4 regions of the Vibrio sp. R11-SG3-ISO3-SZ genome follow, and region 4 is predicted to be linked to each of the others. Evidence: predicted binding sites of a transcription regulator. Region 4 holds the regulator's gene; each other region holds the start of a gene.
What was found. Region 4 encodes PurR, which represses purine synthesis genes. Its sites were predicted from a motif close to TNANGNAAACGTTTNCNTNA; they were not measured.
Positions count from the first base shown of each region.

Region 1: the regulator PurR is predicted to act here: its motif matches at 2,231-2,250, upstream of purT (formate-dependent phosphoribosylglycinamide formyltransferase).
Region 2: the regulator PurR is predicted to act here: its motif matches at 2,585-2,604, upstream of AC6R1O_RS10630 (NCS2 family permease).
Region 3: the regulator PurR is predicted to act here: its motif matches at 2,379-2,398, upstream of purL (phosphoribosylformylglycinamidine synthase).

Region 1 is NZ_JCBDGX010000040.1:7,931-13,668, forward strand. Features, by position in the region: gene cdd (cytidine deaminase) at 1-739, shown strand, start outside; gene AC6R1O_RS05320 (cyclic di-GMP phosphodiesterase) at 889-2,118, opposite strand; gene purT (formate-dependent phosphoribosylglycinamide formyltransferase) at 2,306-3,481, shown strand; gene AC6R1O_RS05330 (thiopurine S-methyltransferase) at 3,580-4,233, opposite strand; gene AC6R1O_RS05335 (nucleotidyltransferase family protein) at 4,543-5,316, shown strand; gene hutC (histidine utilization transcriptional repressor HutC) at 5,469-5,738, shown strand, end outside.
Region 2 is NZ_JCBDGX010000083.1:3,264-9,001, forward strand. Features, by position in the region: gene frsA (esterase FrsA) at 1-471, opposite strand, end outside; gene gpt (xanthine phosphoribosyltransferase) at 593-1,057, opposite strand; gene AC6R1O_RS10630 (NCS2 family permease) at 1,272-2,564, opposite strand; gene vcdP (small protein VcdP) at 3,020-3,184, opposite strand; gene AC6R1O_RS10640 (aminoacyl-histidine dipeptidase) at 3,555-5,027, shown strand; gene rimK (30S ribosomal protein S6--L-glutamate ligase) at 5,352-5,738, shown strand, end outside.
Region 3 is NZ_JCBDGX010000077.1:63,096-68,833, forward strand. Features, by position in the region: gene tadA (tRNA adenosine(34) deaminase TadA) at 1-250, shown strand, start outside; gene AC6R1O_RS09940 (hypothetical protein) at 303-437, opposite strand; gene mltF (membrane-bound lytic murein transglycosylase MltF) at 626-2,167, opposite strand; gene purL (phosphoribosylformylglycinamidine synthase) at 2,540-5,738, shown strand, end outside.
Region 4 is NZ_JCBDGX010000150.1:27,569-33,306, reverse strand. Features, by position in the region: gene torR (two-component system response regulator TorR) at 1-684, opposite strand, end outside; gene torD (molecular chaperone TorD) at 923-1,630, shown strand; gene purR (HTH-type transcriptional repressor PurR) at 1,869-2,873, shown strand; cyclic di-GMP riboswitch class I at 3,049-3,157, shown strand; gene AC6R1O_RS17040 (TfoX/Sxy family DNA transformation protein) at 3,362-3,955, shown strand; gene AC6R1O_RS17035 (TVP38/TMEM64 family protein) at 4,161-4,853, shown strand; gene AC6R1O_RS17030 (putative signal transducing protein) at 4,850-5,161, shown strand; gene AC6R1O_RS17025 (alpha/beta fold hydrolase) at 5,184-5,738, opposite strand, start outside.

The sequences.
Region 1 (5,738 bases), on a different contig from region 4:
TGATACGCGAGTGATGCTCTTGCCTGTCGCGGCGGCGTTCTCCTACGCCCCCCTGTCTAAATTCTACGTGGGCGCGATTGTGCGCGGCTTAACGGGTCGCTTATATTTCGGTGCCAACGTTGAGATTGCCGGTGTGCAACTCGGTCAAACGGTACACGCCGAGCAATGTGCCATCAGCCACGCGTGGATGAAAGGCGAGCAAGGCATTTCTGACATCACCATCAACTACAGCCCTTGTGGCCACTGTCGTCAGTTTATGAATGAACTGTCGACGGCAAAAGAACTCACGGTTCAATTGCCTGAACGTGAAGGCAAGACTCTGCACGACTATCTGCCAGAAGCCTTTGGCCCTAGCGATCTCGGCATTGAGTCGGGTTTGATGTCTGAGGTCAATCACGGCTATCACAGTGAAGAGGGTGACGAGTTGGTACAAGCAGCACTGAAAGCGCTGAATATGAGCCACTCACCTTACACTCACAACCTGAGCGGTGTCGCACTCAAAACCACCGATGGCTCGACCTATCTCGGTGCGTACGCTGAAAACGCCGCGTTCAACCCAAGCTTGCCACCACTGCAAGTCGCGTTAATTCAACTGTTGATGGCCGGAAAATCCTTCAGCGAGATTGAATCTGCAGCCTTGGCAGAGATGGCCGAAGGCGGAATAAGCCACCTGGCCGACACGCAAGCGACCCTTGAAGTATTGGGACCAGATATTCCACTGACCTATCTTGCGATCTAAGCTTTAACGCCGACAAATTGTGCTCGATAAAAAAGCGCCTTTTATCCACATAACGTGAGTAAAAGGCGCTTTTTCTGTTTACGGTGACAGTGTTGCCTGCGAAGACCTATTCTGCCTACAACGAAAAGTAGCGGCTCACTATCGAGGCATCAAACGTCAAAGAACGGCGTCGCATCCACTTCTAGCTGACTTGGCGCAATCGCTTTGGCAATCTTGACGCTACTGCGTTTGAGATCGACAAAAGCCACATCGACATAATGCTTGTTCTTACGCGAGTAAAAACACTTCACTTCCGGTTTCAACGGCTCAGATTCATTGGATGTCCAGACGATGCCCACTCGCCCATCACTGAGTTCGACTAACGCCCCCACTGGGTACATACCGATACAGTTGATGAACTTATACACCAAGTCACGATCGAGGTGATTGGGCGTGAGGCTCAATAGAATTTTAAACGCCTCTGCCGAGCTCATTCCGCGCTTGTAGACGCGATCCGCGGTGAGGGCATCGTAGATATCCACAATGCAACTCATGCGACCGTGCAGTGGAATTTCATCCCCTTTAAGGCCGTTCGGGTAGCCGTTGCCGTCCAGTTTTTCGTGATGCATCAGACAGACATCACGGCTCACATCACTGAGCCCAGTCACGGACATGATCATATCTTTCGCAAACACTTGATGAAGCTTCATGTGCTCAAATTCTTCCGGTGTTAAGCGTGCCGGTTTGTGCAGCACCTTATCATCCACCTTCACTTTGCCCACATCATGAATAATGCCGCCGATCGCCATCTCTTTGAGCATCTCTCTTGGTAATTGCAGATGTTTACCAAAGGTCACCAATAAGGTGGCCACATTGACCGAATGCTCCAATAGGTACTCGTCCTTGTTGCGCAGCGCTGAAACACATTGCAGCGCATCGGAGTCCACCAGCGCCGATTCAATCAAATCTTCCGCCCAGTCATCGAACTCATCGACATGGACCGTTTTACCATCAAAAGTTTGGGTCAATACGCGATGAGCGAGCCCTTTGGCTTCACGAATAATATTGCTCGCTTTCTTCTGCATGGAAAAACGGCTTTTGGCTTTACGCTTAACTGCCTCGGTCTTCACCGATTCTACCGCCGCAGGTGGCGAAATGTTGTGCGAGTCATCGAATGGCTGTTGCACGGGTTTAAAAGTGCAACCTTTAGCAGACAAACTTTCGTCAACCCAAGCGAATTGGATACCATTTTTGATCAGTTGATTGACGGCTTGCTCTGACGGCACGCGCCCAGCATTTGCTAGGTTCACCTTTTTGTTGTCTTCCAGTGCGGTGACAAACATACCGACGGTTAGAGTGTCGATTGGAATTTTGATGGAATTATTAGGATCGTATTGCATTCTTATTTGATGATTACTCTACAACAAGTCACTTTAAGATTATAACTCTGATTTATGCTACATACCCAACAAATACATGCAAGAGTCCTAATATAAGTCACAAAATTGAGATGGACGCAAACGTTTGCCTTTTGAGATCTATCCTCGTATGATCAGCGCCAAATTCTACATCTCTAAAAGGTTGATTATGTTTGGTACAGCGACTCGTCAAAATGCAACGCGTGTTCTTCTCCTCGGCTCAGGTGAACTGGGTAAGGAAGTCGCCATTGAGTGTCAGAGACTGGGCTTAGAAGTCATCGCGTGTGACCGCTATGAAGATGCCCCTGCTATGCAAGTCGCGCATCGCAGTTACACACTAGACATGCTTGACGGCGACGCACTGCAAGCCATCATCGACAAAGAGCAACCTCACTATGTCGTGCCAGAAATTGAAGCGATCGCAACCGACAAGCTGGTCGAGCTTGAAGCGCGTGGTCTCAATGTCGTGCCGAGTGCGAAAGCCACACAGTTGACTATGAACCGTGAAGGCATTCGCCGCTTAGCCGCGGAAACGCTCTCTCTGACCACCTCTCCATACCGATTTGCCGACAACTATGACGAATTCACCGCAGCGATTGAGGCGGTCGGTCTGCCATGCGTGTGCAAGCCTGTGATGAGCTCATCGGGTAAAGGACAAAGCGTCATTAAGACAGATGCAGACATTGAAAAAGCCTGGGCATACGCTCAAGATGGCGGCCGCACTGGCGCAGGTCGCGTGATTGTTGAAGGCTTTATTGATTTTGATTACGAAATCACCCTACTGACGGTACGCGCCGTTGACGGCGTTCATTTCTGCGCCCCAATTGGGCATCGCCAAGAAGATGGCGATTACCGTGAGTCTTGGCAGCCACAAATCATGTCGGATAAGGCGCTAAAAGCGGCGCAGCATGCGGCGCAAAGCGTTGTCGATGCATTAGGCGGCTACGGCATTTTTGGTGTCGAACTCTTTATCAAAGGCGACACGGTGATTTTTAATGAAGTTTCGCCGCGCCCACACGATACCGGCCTGGTCACTTTGATGTCACAAGACAGTTCAGAGTTCGCACTGCATGTCCGCGCGTTTACCGGCATGCCAATCAGCAGCATTACTCAATACGGCCCTGCCGCATCTGCCGTCGTGTTAGGTCAAGGCACCTCACAAGACATTCGTTTTGAAGGCATGCAACAGGCACTCAGCGCGCCTCAAACCCAGCTGCGTTTATTCGGTAAACCTGATATCAACGGTCGCCGCCGTCTTGGCGTTGCGATTACACGCCGTGACACCATTGAGCAAGCCATCGAGAGCGCCGTCGACGCAGCCGGTAAGATCAAGGTGATTTACTGATAGGTTCACTCCTATGTCTATTTAAGTAATAAAAAACTCTGGTCCGTAATGGCCAGAGTTTTTTATTTTCGCCGATTGTCAGAGTTCCGATCGTCGCCTCATGATGGCGCCTGAATCAAATAGACCTCTTCGGCAAAGCGTGACAAACCGCGCTTCGCAATTTTTGGATGACGTTCGTCGGCATCATCTCGATAGAGCTTGGTCACTTGATACCCCTCATACAGAGCACGAACTTCCTGCTCGGCCACGCTAAATGGGGGGCCCGTCATCTCCAATTGAGGATAATCTAAGGTGACCAGTAAAATCCGCCCACCGGGTTTAAGTAACGACTGAATTCTTGCCACATAGTCGACACGCATCTCTTCAGGCAGCGCCACTAAGGCTGCGCGGTCATAGACCAAATCGACCGGTTTGACGGGCGCGGTAAAGACGTCTCCGGTGTAGATAGAGAGCTCATCGAATTGAAACAGCTCATGCTGACCATTGAGAGGAATCACCAATGGCGTATAAAAATGCTCAGCGAAAAAGGCGCGCACTGCTATGTTACTCAGCTCCACCCCTTGCACGTCACTGTGCTTGGTGGCAAGCCACACCAAATCTTCTGATTTACCACACAACGGCACAAATACGTTTTCATCTGCGCTGGGGTTGGTCGCTGGCCAGTATTGAATCAGCAATGGATTCACGTCTTCCAAGTGGAAACCAATCTCATTGGATGCCCATTTGGCATGCCAAAACTCAGGATCTTTCATTCTCTTTCTCTTTCGATGACTGACGTGCCATAGCCTAACGGAAAGTCAGCCTTCGTGGTAGGTGGGATAAGGCACTCGGCGATGGAATCTGATCATAATTGGTTACAACTTGCGGATGAACTTAAGCAAAAACGCGCAATCCAACCAAGGTAAGTTAATGAAATTGAGACCAACATCATAATTCAAACGTTTATCGAATAGCGGACCTTGGAAAGGCCATTTCCATCCCAAGATCTTAATCAGACACGTAGCACTTAGCGGTTCCTTTTTCCTCCATTTTCTAAGCGACTACGATTCTAAGGAGAGTGAATGAGCGTATTCTTGCGTACCACTGCACTGATGCTGTTAATGCTCAGCCGCGCCCCGGCGTTTGCCGCCATCCCTATGGCCCCTGACCGAGATGAAGGACCCAGTACCAAGCAAAACCAAGTCAGCCCTAAAGCGTTTAAACACAACTTGAGCGGTTTGTACGGCATTAAATCAACCGACGCCTCCCCCACTCAACCCTATTCAGATTTTGACGTGCTCTACAGCAAAGCGCACCAAGCGCAAGCGGAGCTCGAAACCTTATGTAAAAGTACCGCACTGTTAACCTCCACCGACGCTTACTTTGCTGGCGTAAAATCAAGCCAGCGAGCACAAGAGAAAATTGCCCATGAGCTCGACGGTCAAGTGGATCGCATCACCGACCTTGCCAGAGCCACCATAGTGGCGCACGATATTGATGGCTTGATGTCCGCCTATGAAGCATTAGCGCGCGAAACTACGGTAGTCAAAGTAAAGAACCGTTTTAAGAGCCCGCAAGCATCAGGCTATCGTGACTTGAATATTCTGGTTCAGTTGCCCAAAACTCAGTTGGTTGCCGAGGTGCAACTGCACCTCAAAGCCATTGCGGATGTCAAAAATGGTGCAGAGCACGATATTTATGAGCAGATTCAGCTGATTGAGCGTCAAGCCGCCGCAGAATCGCGCCCGCTTAATGACATTGAAATGGCCAAGGTCGATGAAATGCGCAAGCTCTCTAAAGCGCTGTATCAAGACGCTTGGCACCCCTACCTCACTACGCATCTTAGCGCTGCCTAATTAAGTTCAGCTCTCCTCATTAATGGGCAAACAAGGGTCATGACCCTGTTTGCCTCACAACTTGCTCACTCTTGCTTGACGCATTCAGCCAATCGGTTACCCTTTTGTATAGTCAATAATGGAAGGCGTGTCCCTCTGAAATCAGTGAGCTTATGAGTCAATCACCGTTATACCTACAAATCAAACACTTCATCGAACAACAGATCAGCTCGGGTCATTGGCCGGTCGGTCACCAAATCACCACCGAGCTAGAGTTAACCAAGCAGTTCAATGTCAGCCGTATGACGGTCAACAAAGCGATTCGCGATCTGGTCGCAGAGGGCAAACTTCAGCGCCGACCTCGATTGGGCACGTTTGTTTGCGCGCCAGATGAGAAAGCGGAGTCACCGCTGCTTGATATTCGCAATATCGCAGAAGAGGTC
Region 2 (5,738 bases), on a different contig from region 4:
ATAAGCATTGCCCGCCAACACTTGCGCCTGAGCGGCGAGCGTATCGTTTTTGAGGTGCGGATAACCAGCGATACTGTAACAAAGGGAGGCGTTAAAGAGCTCATCAGCCGCTTCTTCACCTTTGAGTTGTTGCGCGCGCTTTTGATGCAGCATACCCAACTTTGTCCACTCGAAGTTCCAGTTCCCGCTGTGATAGCCCATCACAGTATCTAGCCACTCATCGTGGGTACGCGAATGCTTTGAGGAGGCCATCGCCGCTAATACGCCTTCGATTTCGATAGGTTGTAGACCTTGCCATGTCCATTGCAGGCGGCGTAAGTTGCGATACCATTTGTAGCCGTCTTCGACACGTTTTTCATCCAGCAGCGCCTGACTTGATGGCATGTAGGCAATCAACTCCGACGTCTCTTTGGCTTTTTTATCTTTGGCAAACAGCGTCTCAGACAGGTTTTTGCTTACTTCTTCCGACATCACATTACTCGTGTATTCGTTCGATTCTTTCATAGTAATAAAAAAAATGACCCAAGAAAGGGTCATTTATCAAGATTCTTTATTGAAATCGCCAATGCATTCACCCAAGAGTGAAAAAGCACTACTTTTGCTTGCGATTGATCGGTTCGATGTATTGAATCGCCATATCCCATGGTTGCTCAATCCAAGTCTCTTGAGCGATATCAACCACGTAGTCATCTAAAAGCTCAGCGCCCGATGGTTTCGCGCACACGGCGATCAATTTCGCTTTCGGGTACAAGTCACGTAGTTTGCGTGCTGTGTCACCACTGTCGACCAGGTCTTCAACGATAAGGTAACCTTCACCGTCACCTTCAGGTGCTTTCAATACGCTCATATCACGTTGGTGATCGTGATCATAGCTTGAAATACAGATGGTATCCACGTAACGAATGCCGAGTTCACGCGCTAAAATAGCGCCCGGTACTAAACCGCCACGGCTTACAGCCCAAATCCCTTTCCATTGCTCGGCAGGCATCTGCTTTTCTGCAAGTTCACGACAGTACGCGTGCATCTGATCCCAAGTGATGATGAATTTTTTACTCATTGTAATAACCTAATAGTTTTGTCCAATCGGCATCCCCTGAAAAACAAGCTAAGTTGATACAACCTACAGCTTGATGCACCAGGCCAAATAGGGGAAAAGCTACGCAAACGATTATTTTACCGGAAGCGGGGGCCAATACCAATGGCGAATTATATTCTCTATAAAACAACGCCACAGCGAAAGCGCTGTGGCGTTGTTGATTCAATGTTTGTGATTAACCAGCGAAGACGTACTTCAGTAAGAAGACTGCCGACAGTACCCAAACGCTCACAGACACGTCGCGTCCTTTACCACTCAGTAACTTAATTGCAGCGTAAGAGATAAAGCCCAGTGCAATACCTTCTGCGATTGAGTAAGTCAGTGGCATCAGCAGACACGTCACCACAACCGGCGCCGCTTCTGTTAGATCACGCCAATCGATGCTGACCAAGCCAGACATCATTAGAATCGCTACGTAGAACAGTGCGCCAGCGGTCGCGTATGGAGGAATCATGCCAGCCAAAGGCGAGAAGAACAGTGCCAACAAGAACAGCACGCCAACAACCACCGCCGTTAAACCAGTACGACCGCCTGCCGCAACCCCTGCCGTAGACTCTACGTAAGACGTGGTGCTTGAGGTACCGAGTACCGCGCCCATTGACGTTGCTGTTGAGTCCGCCAATAGTGCTTTGTTCAAACGTGGTAGTTTACCGTCTTCTTTGATGAAGTTCGCCTTAGTTGCAACACCCACCAGCGTACCCGCCGTATCAAAGAGATCAACAAACAAGAAAGCAAAGACCACTGAGATCATGCCCACTTCAAACACGTCTGCAATGTTCATTTCCATAAAGGTCGGCGCAATGCTTGGTGGTGTCGACATCACTCCGCCCCACTGCACATCACCTACCAATAGACCAAGTGCGGTGATAATAAGGATCGCGATCATCACAGCGCCACGAACGCCGCGGTACACCAAACCGATGGTCAAGAAAAAGCCCAAGGCGGCCAAGGCTGGCGCTAGGTTTGTGATGTGGCCCAAGCCGACCAAGGTCGCTGGATTATCAACGACGATGCCTGAGTTTTGTAGGCCGATAAACGCAAGGAATAGACCAATACCCGCAGAGATACCCGTGCGCAGCGACAATGGGATGGAGTTGATGATCCACTCACGGATTTTGAATACCGAAAGCGCCATGAAGATCAAACCAGAGATAAACACCGCACCGAGCGCGACTTGCCATGAGTGGCCCATACCCAAAACAACGCCATAAGTGAAAAACGCGTTGAGGCCCATACCTGGCGCCAATGCAATCGGGTAGTTAGCGACAAAGCCCATGATAAAACAGCCAATCGCAGCGGCTAAACAGGTCGCAACAAAGACAGCGCCCTTGTCCATCCCTGCATCGGCCAGCATAGCTGGGTTGACAAAAATGATGTAAGCCATTGTCAGGAATGTGGTCACACCGGCAATGATCTCAGTTTTGACATTCGTGCCATTTTCACTGAGTTTGAACAGTTTTTCGAACATGATCGAATCCTAAAAGGGTAAAAAGTAAACGGTTGCGTAATCGATTGGCGGAATTATAAAGTCATCAAATAGTAAATTCCAGATAGAATTATGACTCTAATCAATATTTCGGGTTGTAAATGGGCAACCTATCGCTATAAAAGAGCCACAAACAAAACAAAAACAAATAAAATTCATAAAGATAGAAAGAAAAGACATCATCATTCAGACGGTGAACTTTTGTACCATGTTGTAAACTTTCAAATCCAGAACGGCAGTTTGTAACCTGAGTAACACGTGCTTATGTGCATAATATGCAGAGAATGGCATTAATAAGGAGAAATCGGTGAGTTGGCGGATAAAAAAACGCCACTCAAAATGAGTGGCGGTTGAATCATGTCAGCGAAAACGGCGCTGCAAATATATTCCAATATTAGGGGGTGAACATAACGTTCGAGATAAACAAGCTTTCAGTGTTAGTAACCAAAGCTAGTGGGGTAAGTAAAGCTTCCTGTATAAACAGATTTGTTTAGCCAGAACGCTGCACTTGGTAAACCTTTCATAACATCACCTTCTAAATCAATTAAACACATTACAATGATTGATTTCTCAGTTCCTTGGAGGCGATAACTCGGACTCATCCTTTGAGCGTTTTTACTTCGCTGCCGAAGTGGTTACAAATATACCTTATAGAAATTAAATTACAACACCCCGAGTGATAAAAGTCACAAAAAAGTGCAATTACTGATTCAAATCAAAACACAGCTGTAATTTAATTACATAAAAATCACTAGAATCTAAGTTAATCTGTCAGATTGATAATCATATCATTGAATATCGCGTCGATAGAGGGGTAGGCACTTTTCGCTGCAGTTTGCATCAACTCACTTGGGTATCGATCTTGAGAGTGCTATTCTGACCAACATCAAATCGGCAAGTTTGGATGTTTGTGCTACTCATCATTTGGTGCATAAGACAATATTTGCCATCTCTCATTATAAGGAGTTATCCGTGTCTGAGTTCCATTCTGAAATTAGCAGCTTGTCACCAGCGCCTTTGTGGCAGTTTTTCGACAAGATTTGCTCCATTCCTCACCCATCGAAACACGAAGAAGCCCTAGCGCAAATGATCATTGATTGGGCGACCGATCAAGGCCTAGAAGTCAAACGCGATCCAACCGGCAACGTCTTCATCAAAAAACCGGCGACCAAAGGGATGGAGAATAAAAAAGGTGTGGTTCTGCAGGCTCACATTGATATGGTGCCGCAGAAAAACGAAGACACGGATCATGATTTTACCCAAGACCCGATCCAACCTTATATTGATGGTGAGTGGGTCACCGCCAAAGGCACAACCTTGGGTGCGGACAACGGCATTGGTATGGCGTCTTGTCTCGCGGTATTGGCGTCCAATGACATTAAACACGGGCCACTAGAAGTGCTGCTGACGATTGATGAAGAAGCAGGCATGACTGGCGCATTTGGTCTTGAAGCGGGTTGGTTAGAAGGCGACATTCTGCTTAATACCGATTCTGAGCAAGAGGGTGAAGTGTACATGGGTTGTGCCGGTGGTATCGACGGTGAAATGACGTTCGAGATCCAACGCGAAGCTCTGCCCGCGGGCTATGTGACCCGACAGCTTATTCTTAAAGGCTTAAAAGGCGGACACTCAGGCTGTGATATCCACACTGGACGCGGGAATGCCAACAAACTCCTCGCTCGATTCCTAGCAGGTCACGCAAGCGAACTGGATTTGCGCCTGATTGAATTCCGTGGTGGTAGCCTGCGCAATGCAATTCCACGCGAAGCGTTTGTTACGGTCGCCGTCCCTGCTGAAAACGAAGCTAAGCTTGCCGAGCTTTATCAGTTCTACACACAACTGCTTACCAACGAGCTCGGCAAAGTGGAAACAAGCCTAGTCACGTTTAATGAAGCGAGTGACAGCCAGGAAGATGTGTTGTCTATTGCCGATCAACAACGTTTTATCGCCGCTTTGAACGCCTGTCCGAATGGCGTGATTCGTATGAGTGACGACATTGAAGGAGTGGTCGAGACCTCATTAAACGTTGGTGTCATTACCACAGAAAAATCAGCTATTCGCGTTCTCTGCTTAGTTCGTTCTTTGATTGATTCAGGTCGCCAACAAGTTGAAGGCATGCTCACCTCCGTGGCTGAGCTTGCTGGTGCTAAGATCGCTTTCTCTGGCGCCTACCCTGGCTGGAAACCGGATGCGGATTCAGAGATCATGGCCATCTTCCGCGACATGTATGAAGGCATTTACGGTCACAAGCCGAACATCATGGTGATTCACGCCGGTCTAGAGTGTGGTCTATTTAAAGAACCTTACCCCAATATGGATATGGTCTCTTTTGGTCCTACCATTAAGTTCCCTCACTCACCAGATGAGAAGGTTAAGATTGATACCGTGGCGCTCTTTTGGGAGCAAATGGTCGCCCTTCTGGAAGCGATTCCTGAGAAGGCATAGTCTTTCATCTAAACATAGTATTACTGTATTAGCCGAGCTCTTACTCGGCTTTTTTGTGGCTCAAAATCACCGCACGGCTTGGGCCACTATCGAGCGATAATATTTGTAGTGACGACAATTAATTTTTGTTAGCCAAGCCATTTACCCCACTGCTAAGGTTCGCGTCCTTACAGCGCTGAGGCGTCAATATTGCCACTTTTTCGCGCTGACTCTTTATCTTAAAAGTCACAGGTGCTCGCTCTGGCATCTGAGTTTCTATTGTTTTGTTTGCACTCATTCGGAGACCATCGCCGGATGAGTATTGCCCTATTAGGAAATCACAGCATGAAAATCGGTGTTCTGTCTCGTAACGCTAAACTTTACTCGACCAAGCGTTTAATCGAGGCAGCAAAAGAACGCGGCCACGAAGTGAAGGTTATTGACGCTCTACGTTGTTACATGAATATCAACTCAGACAAACCTGAAATTCATTTCAAAGGCGAAGAGCTGTCAGGGTTTGATGCCATCATTCCTCGTATTGGCGCCTCGGTGACGTTCTATGGCACCGCTGTGTTGCGTCAATTTGAGATGATGGGTGTTTATCCGGTCAACGAGTCCGTGGCGATCACCCGCTCTAGAGATAAGCTTCGTTCCATGCAGTTACTTTCTCGCAAAGGCATCGGTATGCCGATCACCGGTTTTGCCAGCAAACCGGATGATGTGAAAGATTTG
Region 3 (5,738 bases), on a different contig from region 4:
AGGAGCCCTGCTTCACAGCCGCGTTAAACGGATTGTGTTTGGCGCACCGGACTTAAAAGCGGGGGCTGCAGGTACGGTATTAAACTTGTTTGAACATCAAGCAGCGTACCATTACGCAGACGTCGAGCATGGATTGTTGGAGTCGGAGTGCCGAGAGCAGCTTCAGGCCTTTTTTCGCCGACGTAGAAAAGAGAAAAAAGCGGCCAAGCGAGCGTTAAAACATGACGATGCGTCAGAGTCGATGGAGTAGGTGGGGGAGTTTTTAAGCAAACATCTTAAGTAAGATGTTTGCTCTGTAGGGTTTATGCACAAATGAGTTGCATAAATGCACGGTGACGTGCGATGACTTTCTTCTTGTTGTTGCTGATCATTCGCTTTCGGCGATTCGCTGATACAGTCTTGTTAAGGCGTTTTGACTGCAGTTTACGTCGACGCATAAAACAACCTCCTAGCTAATGTTAACGACAGACACTCATGTGTCACCTAAGGATACTTTGTCCTAGGTGTCGATTCTTATAACCGTCCAATGTTACCGTTTTAAGAATGTTACGTGAGTGATTAGGCACAGGATAGAAATGGGCTTAGCGCGCGAGAGTTCGCGACGCTAAGCTCTGTGCTCGGCTTATTATTGATCGAGATGGCTGTCAGCGGAAGAGGCGCTTTCGATTTCTTGTTCGATGACGGCCTCGCCTTCCGGCTCTTCTTCATCTGGCAGTTCGATCACCACCAGATCGTCAACGGTCAAGTCCTCAATGCTGGACTCCTTCTGTTCAACGTGACCAATAATGCTCTGATAGTAGCGACGAATATTCTCCACATAGTTGCGTGCTTCATCACCTCGCGCGTAGCCATAGCGAGTGGTACTGTAGTATTTCTTAAGGCGAAGCAGGGGCAGTCTGTCTTTGACATCTGACCAGGCATCGGGATTACCGCCTTGTTTTTTCGTCAGGCGGCGGGCGTCCATTACATGACCATAGCCGACATTGTACGACGCCAACGCAAACCAAATTTTCTCGTGGCTTTCGATGGTGTCTGGAATGCGCGCCACCATGCGCCGCAAGTACTCAACACCACCTCTGACCGATTGCTCGGGATCGAGTCGGTTGGTCACACCTACACTTTTGGCCGTCGGCAGCGTCAGCATCATCATGCCACGAACCCCAGTTGGTGATTTAGCGCGAGGGTTCCAGTGTGATTCTTGATAAGCCAGTGCTGCGACCAATCGCCAATCAAATTCATCGGAGTATTTCTTAAACAGTGGCGACCACGTCGGTAGCGTGGAATCCAACGCGCGGATAAAGGCGCGGGTATCGACGTAATCAAAGCTGTCGATATGGCCGATGTATTTCTCTTCCAGTGAGGCGAGATGCCCGGATTGTTGTAGATGACCAAAGAACTCGATCAGCAAGGCGTAGAGGCTTTCGTCTTGGCTGCGTCGTAAGAACCAGGAGATGGGCTGATCTTCGGTCAGCTCAAACGCCAGTGCCACATCGGGATAAATCCGCTGTGATAGCGAGATCTCGACCGAGTCTGCGACGGTAAATAGCAGTTCACCATCAGAGACTTGCTTGAGCAGGTCATTGACATCGACATTGGCGTCGACCTTATAGGTAAACTCCGGGTAGTCGATTTGAATCTCTCCTAACGTCGTATTGAAGTGAGAGTCACTGACAATACTTAAAACGGGCTTGCCGTCGTTCTCTTCAATGAGCTCGGCCTGTCGCTCAATCAACTGCTCTAGATTTCGTGGTCGCCACTGCCCTTTGCGATACACCAGTTGTTGACTGACGTAATAATAGGCGGGGGCAGGGCGAAATCGGCTCATGCGCTCAGGTGATTGACTGAGGCCCGCCGCGATAATATCGATCTCACCCTTTTCCAGCGCTGGGTAGAGGCTCGAAATGCGATAGGCCGGTTTCATTTCCAATTGCACACCAAGCTCGTTGGCAAATTCACGGGCGATTTCGTAATCAAGGCCTGCCGGGCCATCAGGACCAATATAATAGGAGAGCTGGTTATTGAGGGTGCCAACGCGAAGCACTCCACGTTCGCGAATTTGGTCTAATTCGCTTTTCGGCTTAGATTCAATTTGGCATCCCGTCAAAAAAAGCGCAGAAAAAAGCAGCGCGCACAAGGCTTTCAGCGGGCTAAAGTCATACTTGTTCATTAAAGAGAGTCTCATACTTCCAGTAGGGCATTTATATCAAAGTGTCATCACAAGGCAAGAAACTATCGACGGCGAAGCCGCAGAGTTCAAAAAATCATCATGTTCACCGGCCATGATGGCTCATGCTCTTCCGTACAGGGTGAGCTTGTGGACGGGACAGGAAAGAAAGGCTTTGCGGCGATTGTGCTGGCGGTATGCCGATGAAAAAAAATGACGCAAACGGTTGCGTTTGGTGTTACATCACAAAACCAATTGCTATATAATGCGCTCGCAAACGCAGAGGTGCGATTGGCATAGGTTTGAACTGTTTTTTATAACGTATTGAATTTATTCCAATATCATCTTAATCAATTGCATAAGAGACCTAAGCACATGAGAATTTTGCGTGGCTCCCCAGCTCTTTCTGAGTTTCGTGTTAACAAACTAGTAGAACTTTGTCGTGAACAAGACCTGCCTGTGACAGGTATTTACGCTGAGTTTATGCACTTTGCTGACCTTACCGCAGATCTGTCTGACGCTGAACTAGCAAAGCTAGAAAAGTTGTTGACCTACGGCCCAACGATCGAAGAGCACGCACCTGAAGGTCTTTTGTTGCTTGTGACTCCTCGTCCGGGCACCATCTCTCCTTGGTCTTCTAAATCCACCGACATTGCCCATAACTGTGGCCTTTCAAGCGTTAAGCGTCTAGAGCGTGGTACGGCATACTACATTGAATCATCGGTGGCGTTAAACGACGCACAAGTGGATGCGGTGAAAGCACTCATCCATGACCGCATGATGGAATCCGTATTTACTCAGCTTGATGCTGCCTCTGCACTGTTTAGCGTTGCTGAACCTAAGCCTGTTGCTCACGTTGATATTCTTGCGGGCGGTCGTCTTGCGCTTGAAGAGGCAAACGTTTCCTTGGGCTTGGCACTGGCGGAAGATGAAATTGACTACCTAGTAGAAAACTTCACTAAACTGGGTCGCAACCCGAACGACATCGAACTGATGATGTTTGCTCAAGCAAACTCAGAGCACTGTCGTCATAAAATCTTTAACGCAGACTGGACGATCGACGGTGTTGATCAAGAGAAGTCGCTGTTTAAGATGATCAAGAACACATTTGAAACGACACCTGATCATGTTTTGTCTGCTTACAAAGATAACGCAGCAGTCATGACGGGTTCAAAAGTAGGTCGTTTCTTCCCAGAACCTGATACTCGTCAATACACCTACCACCACGAAGACGCGCACATCCTAATGAAGGTTGAGACGCACAACCACCCAACCGCTATCTCGCCTTGGCCAGGTGCGTCTACCGGTTCTGGTGGTGAGATTCGTGACGAAGGTGCAACGGGTATTGGCGGCAAGCCTAAAGCCGGTCTGGTTGGTTTTACTACCTCTAACCTACGTATTCCAGGTTTTGAACAGCCATGGGAAACCGATTTTGGTAAGCCAGGTCGTATCGTTAACGCCCTTGATATCATGCTAGAAGGCCCTCTAGGTGGCGCGGCGTTCAACAACGAATTTGGTCGTCCAAACCTACTGGGTTACTTCCGTACTTACGAAGAGAAAGTGACCTCTCATGCGGGTGAAGAGATCCGTGGTTACCACAAGCCAATCATGATTGCTGGTGGTATGGGTAATATCCGTGACGAGCACGTTCAGAAGAAAGAGATCCCTGTGGGTGCAAAACTCATCGTACTGGGTGGTCCTGCGATGAACATTGGTCTTGGCGGTGGTGCGGCCTCTTCAATGGCGTCAGGTCAGTCTGCGGAAGATCTTGACTTTGCTTCTGTACAGCGTGAAAACCCAGAGATGGAGCGTCGTTGTCAGGAAGTGATCGACCGTTGTTGGCAGCTTGGTGAGAGCAACCCAATCGCGTTTATCCACGATGTGGGTGCAGGCGGTATCTCAAATGCACTACCAGAGCTGTGTGATGATGGCGAACGTGGTGGTTTATTCCAGCTACGCGACGTACCAAACGACGAGCTGAGCATGAGCCCACTTGAGATCTGGTGTAACGAATCTCAAGAGCGTTACGTAATGGCAGTGGCGCCAGAGAATATGGAAGTATTCGATGCCATCTGTAAGCGTGAACGTGCGCCTTACGCGGTGGTCGGTGTGGCTACTGAAGAGCGTCATCTAACACTAGAAGATTCTCACTTCGACAACACGCCAATCGATATGCCAATGGACATCTTGTTGGGTAAAACGCCGAAGATGCACCGTGATGCGAAAACACTTAAAGTCGATAGCCCAGCGATTGAACGCGATGGCATCGAAATTAACGAAGCGGTTGATCGCGTTCTACGCCTACCAACAGTGGCAGAGAAAACCTTCCTGATCACTATCGGTGACCGCTCGGTAACTGGTCTTGTTGCGCGTGACCAGATGGTTGGTCCTTGGCAGGTTCCAGTGGCAAACTGCGCGGTAACCGCAGCAAGCTACGACTCTTACCACGGTGAAGCGATGTCTATGGGTGAGCGCACACCAGTGGCTCTTCTCGACTTTGGTGCATCAGCACGTCTAGCAGTAGGTGAGTCTCTAACAAACATTGCAGCGACAGATATCGGTGATATCAAGCGCATTAAACTGTCAGCGAACTGGATGTCTCCAGCAGGTCACCCAGGTGAAGATGCCGGTCTTTACGAAGCAGTGAAAGCCGTCGGGGAAGAGCTATGTCCAGCGCTAGGTCTTACTATCCCGGTGGGTAAAGATTCCATGTCGATGAAGACTAAATGGGAAGATAATGGTGAAAGCAAAGAGGTGACCTCACCACTTTCATTGGTGATCACCGCATTTGGTCGTGTTGAAGATGTTCGTAAGACAGTAACGCCTCAGCTACATACTGACAAAGGCGAGACGTCACTGGTTCTCGTTGACCTTGGTAACGGTAAGAACCGTCTAGGCGCGACAGCACTCGCACAGGTTTACAAACAACTGGGTGATAAGCCTGCGGACGTGGATAACGCAGAGCAGCTAAAAGGCTTCTTTGACGCCATGCAAACGCTAGTTCGTGATGACAAGCTGGTGGCTTACCACGATAAAGGGGATGGCGGTCTGTTCGTGACCTTGGCAGAGATGGCCTTTGCGGGTCACTGTGGCGTGAAAGCGGACATCGCAAACCTAGGCGACGATGCGCTTGCCGCGCTATTTAACGAAGAGCTCGGTGCGGTTGTTCAGGTGAAGAACGATGACTTAGACGCAGTGAAAGCAGTCCTAGCAGCCAACGGCCTAGAGGCATGTTCTCACGTTATTGGTTCAGTAGAAGCAACAGACAGCTTTGTTATCACCGCGGGTGAGACGGTTATCCTTGAGCGCTCTCGTACAGAACTTCGTACTATCTGGGCTGAGACCACACATAAGATGCAAAGTCTACGTGATAACCCTGCCTGTGCTGACCAAGAGTTTGAAGCGAAGAAAGACAACTCTGATCCAGGTCTGAACGTTAATCTAAGCTTTGATGTCAACGAAGATGTTGCTGCGCCTTACATCGCAAAAGGTGCGAAGCCGAAAATGGCTATCTTGCGTGAGCAGGGCGTCAACTCTCACGTTGAAATGGCAGCGGCATTTGACCGTGCTGGCT
Region 4 (5,738 bases):
TTCGCCATGCACGGTGACGAATATCTGCGGATTTTTTGGATCCGCCTCCATCTTCGCTCTCATGCGTCGAATCAGGACATCGATAGTGCGATCATTGGGTGCGTCCACACGATGACTGATCATATTAAGAATGCGTTCCCGACTGAGCACTTGGTTAGGGTGAGAGGAGAGCGCCACCAAAAGCTCATACTCTGCTTTAGTCAGTTTGACCGGTTCATCCCCTCGGCTCAAAGCGCGGCGCTGAATATCGAACGTCCATTCAGCAAAGCGGACCACGCCGTCTTGCTGATCGCTGCCCGCGTTTTGCGCTCCCGCAGCCAGTGCGATGCGCCACAAGAGGTTCTTGACTCTGACGAGCAGTTCCCTAAGCTCAAATGGCTTAGTGACATAATCGTCCGCGCCCATTTCTAGACCAACAATCTTATCAATGCTGTCGGTACGCCCGGTCACCAAGATAATACCGATGTCCGATTGACTGCGCAGCTCACGCGTCAGCATCAAGCCATCTTCGCTGGGCAGATTGATATCCAGCATCACCAAATCGACCCGACTGCTACTGAGTACGTCGCGCATCTGCGCGCCATTCTCAGCTTGGCTCACCTGATACCCTTCGGTTTGAAAGTAGCCCGCCAATTTACGGCGAGTCACTTCATCATCTTCAACAACCAAAATGTGGTAGCTCATCGGCTCTACTCACTTATTCAAACACTGATTCAATGGCTTTATTCTATTCATAATTAGTCACAACTCCATCTTTGTCCTCTTTGGGAGGTGAAAAGTTGGCGATTCATTGATGCAAAGCAAGCTTTGCTGCCCTGTTCACAAATTGCCATATTTGACCATTTCTTCTCATAATCAGGTTGACCGCTGTTCATTTTTATCCGTTAGACTTAACGGCATCTGATTCAGTTGAGAGCCCATCATGCCAGAGACACCTAACGCCCAGATTTCCGACCCTTTATCTCCCGCCGAAAAAGAGCAGCGCGCCTTTGATGAGCAACGCGCCGAGCTCTACTGGTGGTTTTCGAGCGTGTTTGCCAAAGAGCTCTCAGAGCAAGAGCTGGCCCAATATCATTCGGTGGACACACGTACCTTTCTGACGGGACTTGCACAAACCCCTGAGCTTAACGTAGCCGCAGACAGGCTCATCGATGCATTGAACCGATTGCAAGACAGGCCAGATGCTCAGTTGGAACTATCAGCCGACTATTGCGACCTGTTTTTAAAATCCGACCGAGACAGCGCGTTGCCTTACGCCTCTGTCTACTTAGATGAATCCGGACTGCTCAATGGGGAGCCCGCCAAACAGATGGACACTCTGCTCCAACAACATGGCGTGGCCGTGCATTCAGGGCTCAATGAACCTTCTGATCATCTCGCGATAGAGTTGGATTTTTTAGGTAACCTGATTGTGCGCGGCGCTCATGCAGCAGAGCAGACGGCAGGCGACACGCATCTCGCCTACCAAGAGCAAGCCGATTTTATTGAGCAGCATCTACTCCCTTGGATTGAGAGGTTTGCCGAGCGCTGCCAGCGCCTCGACACATTCGGCTTCTATGCGGCGCTGTCGTCGCTATTGTGCGCGTTCATTCAATTGGATAAAGCCTACCTGCAAGGCGATAGCGATTAAGCCCATACAAAAGGTGTGGCGAGATCCCAAAGGCGGTTTTTTTATTTGCCCAAATCGACGTTGCGGACTACAATTCGGTCCGCAAACGATAAAACTAATAAATACAAACCGCTTTTTGAGGGCGGTTTTTGTGTTTCTGATACTTTCTGTCTACATACTCTAAACTTTGTATAGACTTTACTTTTATAGACTTAACTTTTCATAGAATAGTAGGCAGTCATCGACAGGACAAAACCATATGGCCACGATTAAAGACGTCGCTCGCTTAGCGGGTGTCTCGACCACCACTGTATCCCATGTGATCAACAAAACACGCTTTGTCGCTGAAGCCACGCAAGAAAAAGTGATGGAAGCGGTTCAAGAGTTGAACTATGCCCCAAGTGCCGTTGCACGCAGCCTGAAATGTAACTCGACACGCACAATAGGCATGCTGGTTACTCAATCGACCAACCTTTTCTTCTCGGAAGTGATCGACGGGGTTGAGAGCTACTGCTACCGTCAAGGCTACACCTTGATCTTGTGTAACACTGGCGGCATCTACGAGAAACAACGTGACTACATTCGCATGCTGGCGGAAAAGCGCGTCGATGGCATCTTAGTGATGTGTTCAGATTTGACCGAAGAGTTGAGCGAAATGCTTGACCGTCATAAAGACATCCCTAAGGTGGTGATGGATTGGGGCCCGGAAAGCTCACAAGCCGATAAAATCATCGACAACTCGGAAGAAGGCGGCTACCTCGCAACAAAATACCTGATTGATCACGGCCACAAGCGCATTGCTTGCTTGAGTGGGCATTTTGAAAAAGCGGCCTGCCAAGAGCGCATCCAAGGCTTTAAGCGCGCAATGAACGAGTCGGGTTTGAGCGTCAACGAAGATTGGATCTTAGAAGGTAACTTTGAGTGCGATACCGCCGTGCTTGCCGCGGACAAAATCGTCGCCATGGACGAAAAGCCAACCGCAGTATTCTGTTTCAACGATACGATGGCGCTCGGTTTGATGAGCCGTTTACAGCAAAAAGGCATTCGTATTCCAGAAGACATGTCGGTCATTGGTTATGACAACATTGAGCTAGCCGAGTACTTTTCACCACCGCTAACGACGGTTCACCAGCCGAAGCGCCGTGTGGGTAAAAACGCATTTGAGATTTTGCTCGAACGTATTAAAGACAAAGAGCATGAAAAACGTATTTTTGAAATGCACCCAGAAATCGTCGAGCGCGATACCGTGGCGACGGTGAAATAGACCAACGAACAAGTTCAGCACATCACATCGACTAGCCCAGCGAGAATACTTCTCATCCGCTGGGCTTTATTCTCTCGGTAACACCCCTCTATTTTATGAACTAAGATCACATTTAACCCATCAAAACGTGATGTTTAGCCCATAAATTATTTATGCTTATTATGTTCGACGAATGCCACGAACAGGGCAAACCATTTCGAAAGGATGGGACGCAAAGCTTCCGGCCTGTTGCAGCCACTCAACGATATCAACGTTGATGACTGCTTGGTAGCGGGGTTGCCGATGGCAAATGTGCACTTCGTAATTCTTTATCAAAAGCAAAGAATACAATGACTTAAACGTTGCGCGCGCATTATGCGCTCACACCGTGAGTAGGATTATTCTTTTATGAGCCAGAATGACACCCTACTGACACAAAACCTGCATATTTTTGCTAATCTCTCGGACCTGAATTTGGTGGCGTATTGTAATACACCGAGAATAACAGCATGGATAAACCAATTTTAAAAGACTCAATGCGATTGTTTGAACCATTGGGCAAGATCAAGTCTCGCTCAATGTTTGGTGGATTCGGAATCTTCGCTGATGACATCATGTTTGCCCTCGTGGTAAATGACAAACTTCACATACGCGCCGACGACTCGTTGGCCCAACTGTTTAATGCTCAGGGACTCGAGCCATACGTGTATAAAAAACGTGGTTTCCCTGTGGTCACCAAATACTATGCCCTTGGCCATGACTGGGATCAGGATGTCGCTCAGACTATTGCGATGGCAAACACTGCACTAGAGGCGGCCAACAAAGACAAGCAGCGTCAAACCAACGCCAAACCAACGCGCCTGAAAGATCTGCCGAACTTGCGTCTAGCGACCGAGCGAATGCTCAAGAAAGCGGGTATCGACAGTGTCTCCCGTTTGGAGCAGACGGGCGCAGTGGAAGCGTATAAAGCGATTCGTTCCACACACTCTGCCGACGTCAGCATCGACCTGCTGTGGGCACTTGAGGGGGCAATTAAAGGCACGCACTGGTCTGTGGTCCCTCAAGCAAGACGCGACGAGCTCCTGAATCAGCTGCAAAGCTAGTCAGCGATAGCGTTCAGTAATTCCAATCCCCGTCTCAAGCCAGCCCACACCGCTGGCTTGAGACGTTTTTAGCCGATGCTTTTCTAGCGTTTCCATTCCTTCGTCATAGAATCCAACGTATTTTTCCCTTTAGGGCGAAATTTTTTACTGGCTTTTTGGTTCATATCTAACAATGATCAATGATGATGTTTTCAAAGGGATCCATATGAACAAGAAACTGCTTTTAGGTATTGGTTTGCTCGCTCTGATTGTGTTTTTAGGCGCAAACTTTGGTCAATACCTGACACTTGATAACGCCAAAGCCCAGCAGCAAGCGCTGGCTGAAATCATTGACGCCCACTTTGCCCTCGCCGCGCTGAGTTACTTCTTCGCCTATGTCGCTATCACCGCCTTCTCGATCCCTGGAGCGGCCGTTGTCACCTTGCTTGGCGCTGCGCTGTTTGGCTTTTGGACCAGTTTATTGCTCGTTTCTTTTGCCAGTACTATAGGTGCCACATTGGCGTTTTTAAGCAGCCGCTTTCTACTCAAAGAGTGGGTACAAAGCAAGTTTGGCGATAAGCTCGCGACAATTAATCAAGGGGTCGAAAAAGATGGTGCGTTTTATCTCTTCTCACTGCGCCTTATCCCGGTATTCCCATTCTTTTTGATCAACCTCTTGATGGGTCTTACGCCCATCACCATCGCGCGCTTCTATCTGGTCAGTCAACTGGGTATGTTGCCGGGCACGGCCGTCTACCTCAACGCCGGGACCCAGCTAGCGCAAATCGACAGTTTGTCAGGCATCGTCTCTCCAACAGTACTCGCCTCTTTTGCGTTGCTCGGGGTATTCCCAATCATTGCCAAATGGGTAATGGCCAAGCTCAAAGCGACACCGCAATCCAATGGGCAAGCGTCTTGAAAATTTTTATTGCTACAACCCCACCACAAGCACACATCGTGTGTGAAATGTTACGCAGCGAAGGAATAGCCTGTGAGGTGAGAGGTGAAGGTTTGTTCGGCTTGCAAGGAGAGATTCCGTTTGGCGAAGAGGCCAGCCCGTACGTTTGGTTAACTCGTCCAGAACAGAAGCAGACGGCACTCGCGCTAATTGATGACTTCCAACAAGACGCTCCCGACAACATGGTTTGGGTTTGCCCGACTTGCCAAGAAGAAAATGACGGCCATTTTCAGTTATGTTGGCAGTGCGAGCACACCAAACCAGTATGAGTGTGTGGGGAGCTAGCCGAAATTAAGCAGTGAGGTGTTGCTGAATGAAGGCGATGGAGTGATCGTTAAACTCATCTGGGCGCTCAACATTACACACATGGCCACAGTCAGGAATTTCATGCAGCTCACTGAGCGTATGTGCTGAGACCATCTCTTTCACAGGGGTGATGAACATGTAGTCTTTTTCACCCATCAGATAGAGCGTAGGGATAGGTAACTCGCGGTCTTTGAAGTAGCGCATCAGAGGGTTCACCTCTGCGGTCAAAATAAACCAACGCTTGAACTCCTTTTGGCACAACTTCTTCGCTTCGCGGATAAACATATGTCGCGACTCTTTTTGTGCTCGCTGCGGCATCACAATGTAGGCAAACAGTCGATAGAGCCACATGTAGGGCACAATGTGTTTACACAGATTGCCCAACTTCACCAGTACTTGAGAGCGTGTGTTGAGTCGTGTGACGGCGCCACCTAACACCATGGTTTTTACGCGCCCAGTCGCTAGCTCCGCTAAGTTACGGACGATGATGGTTCCAAGCGACATGCCGACAAAATGTGCCGACTGAATCTTTAGGTGATC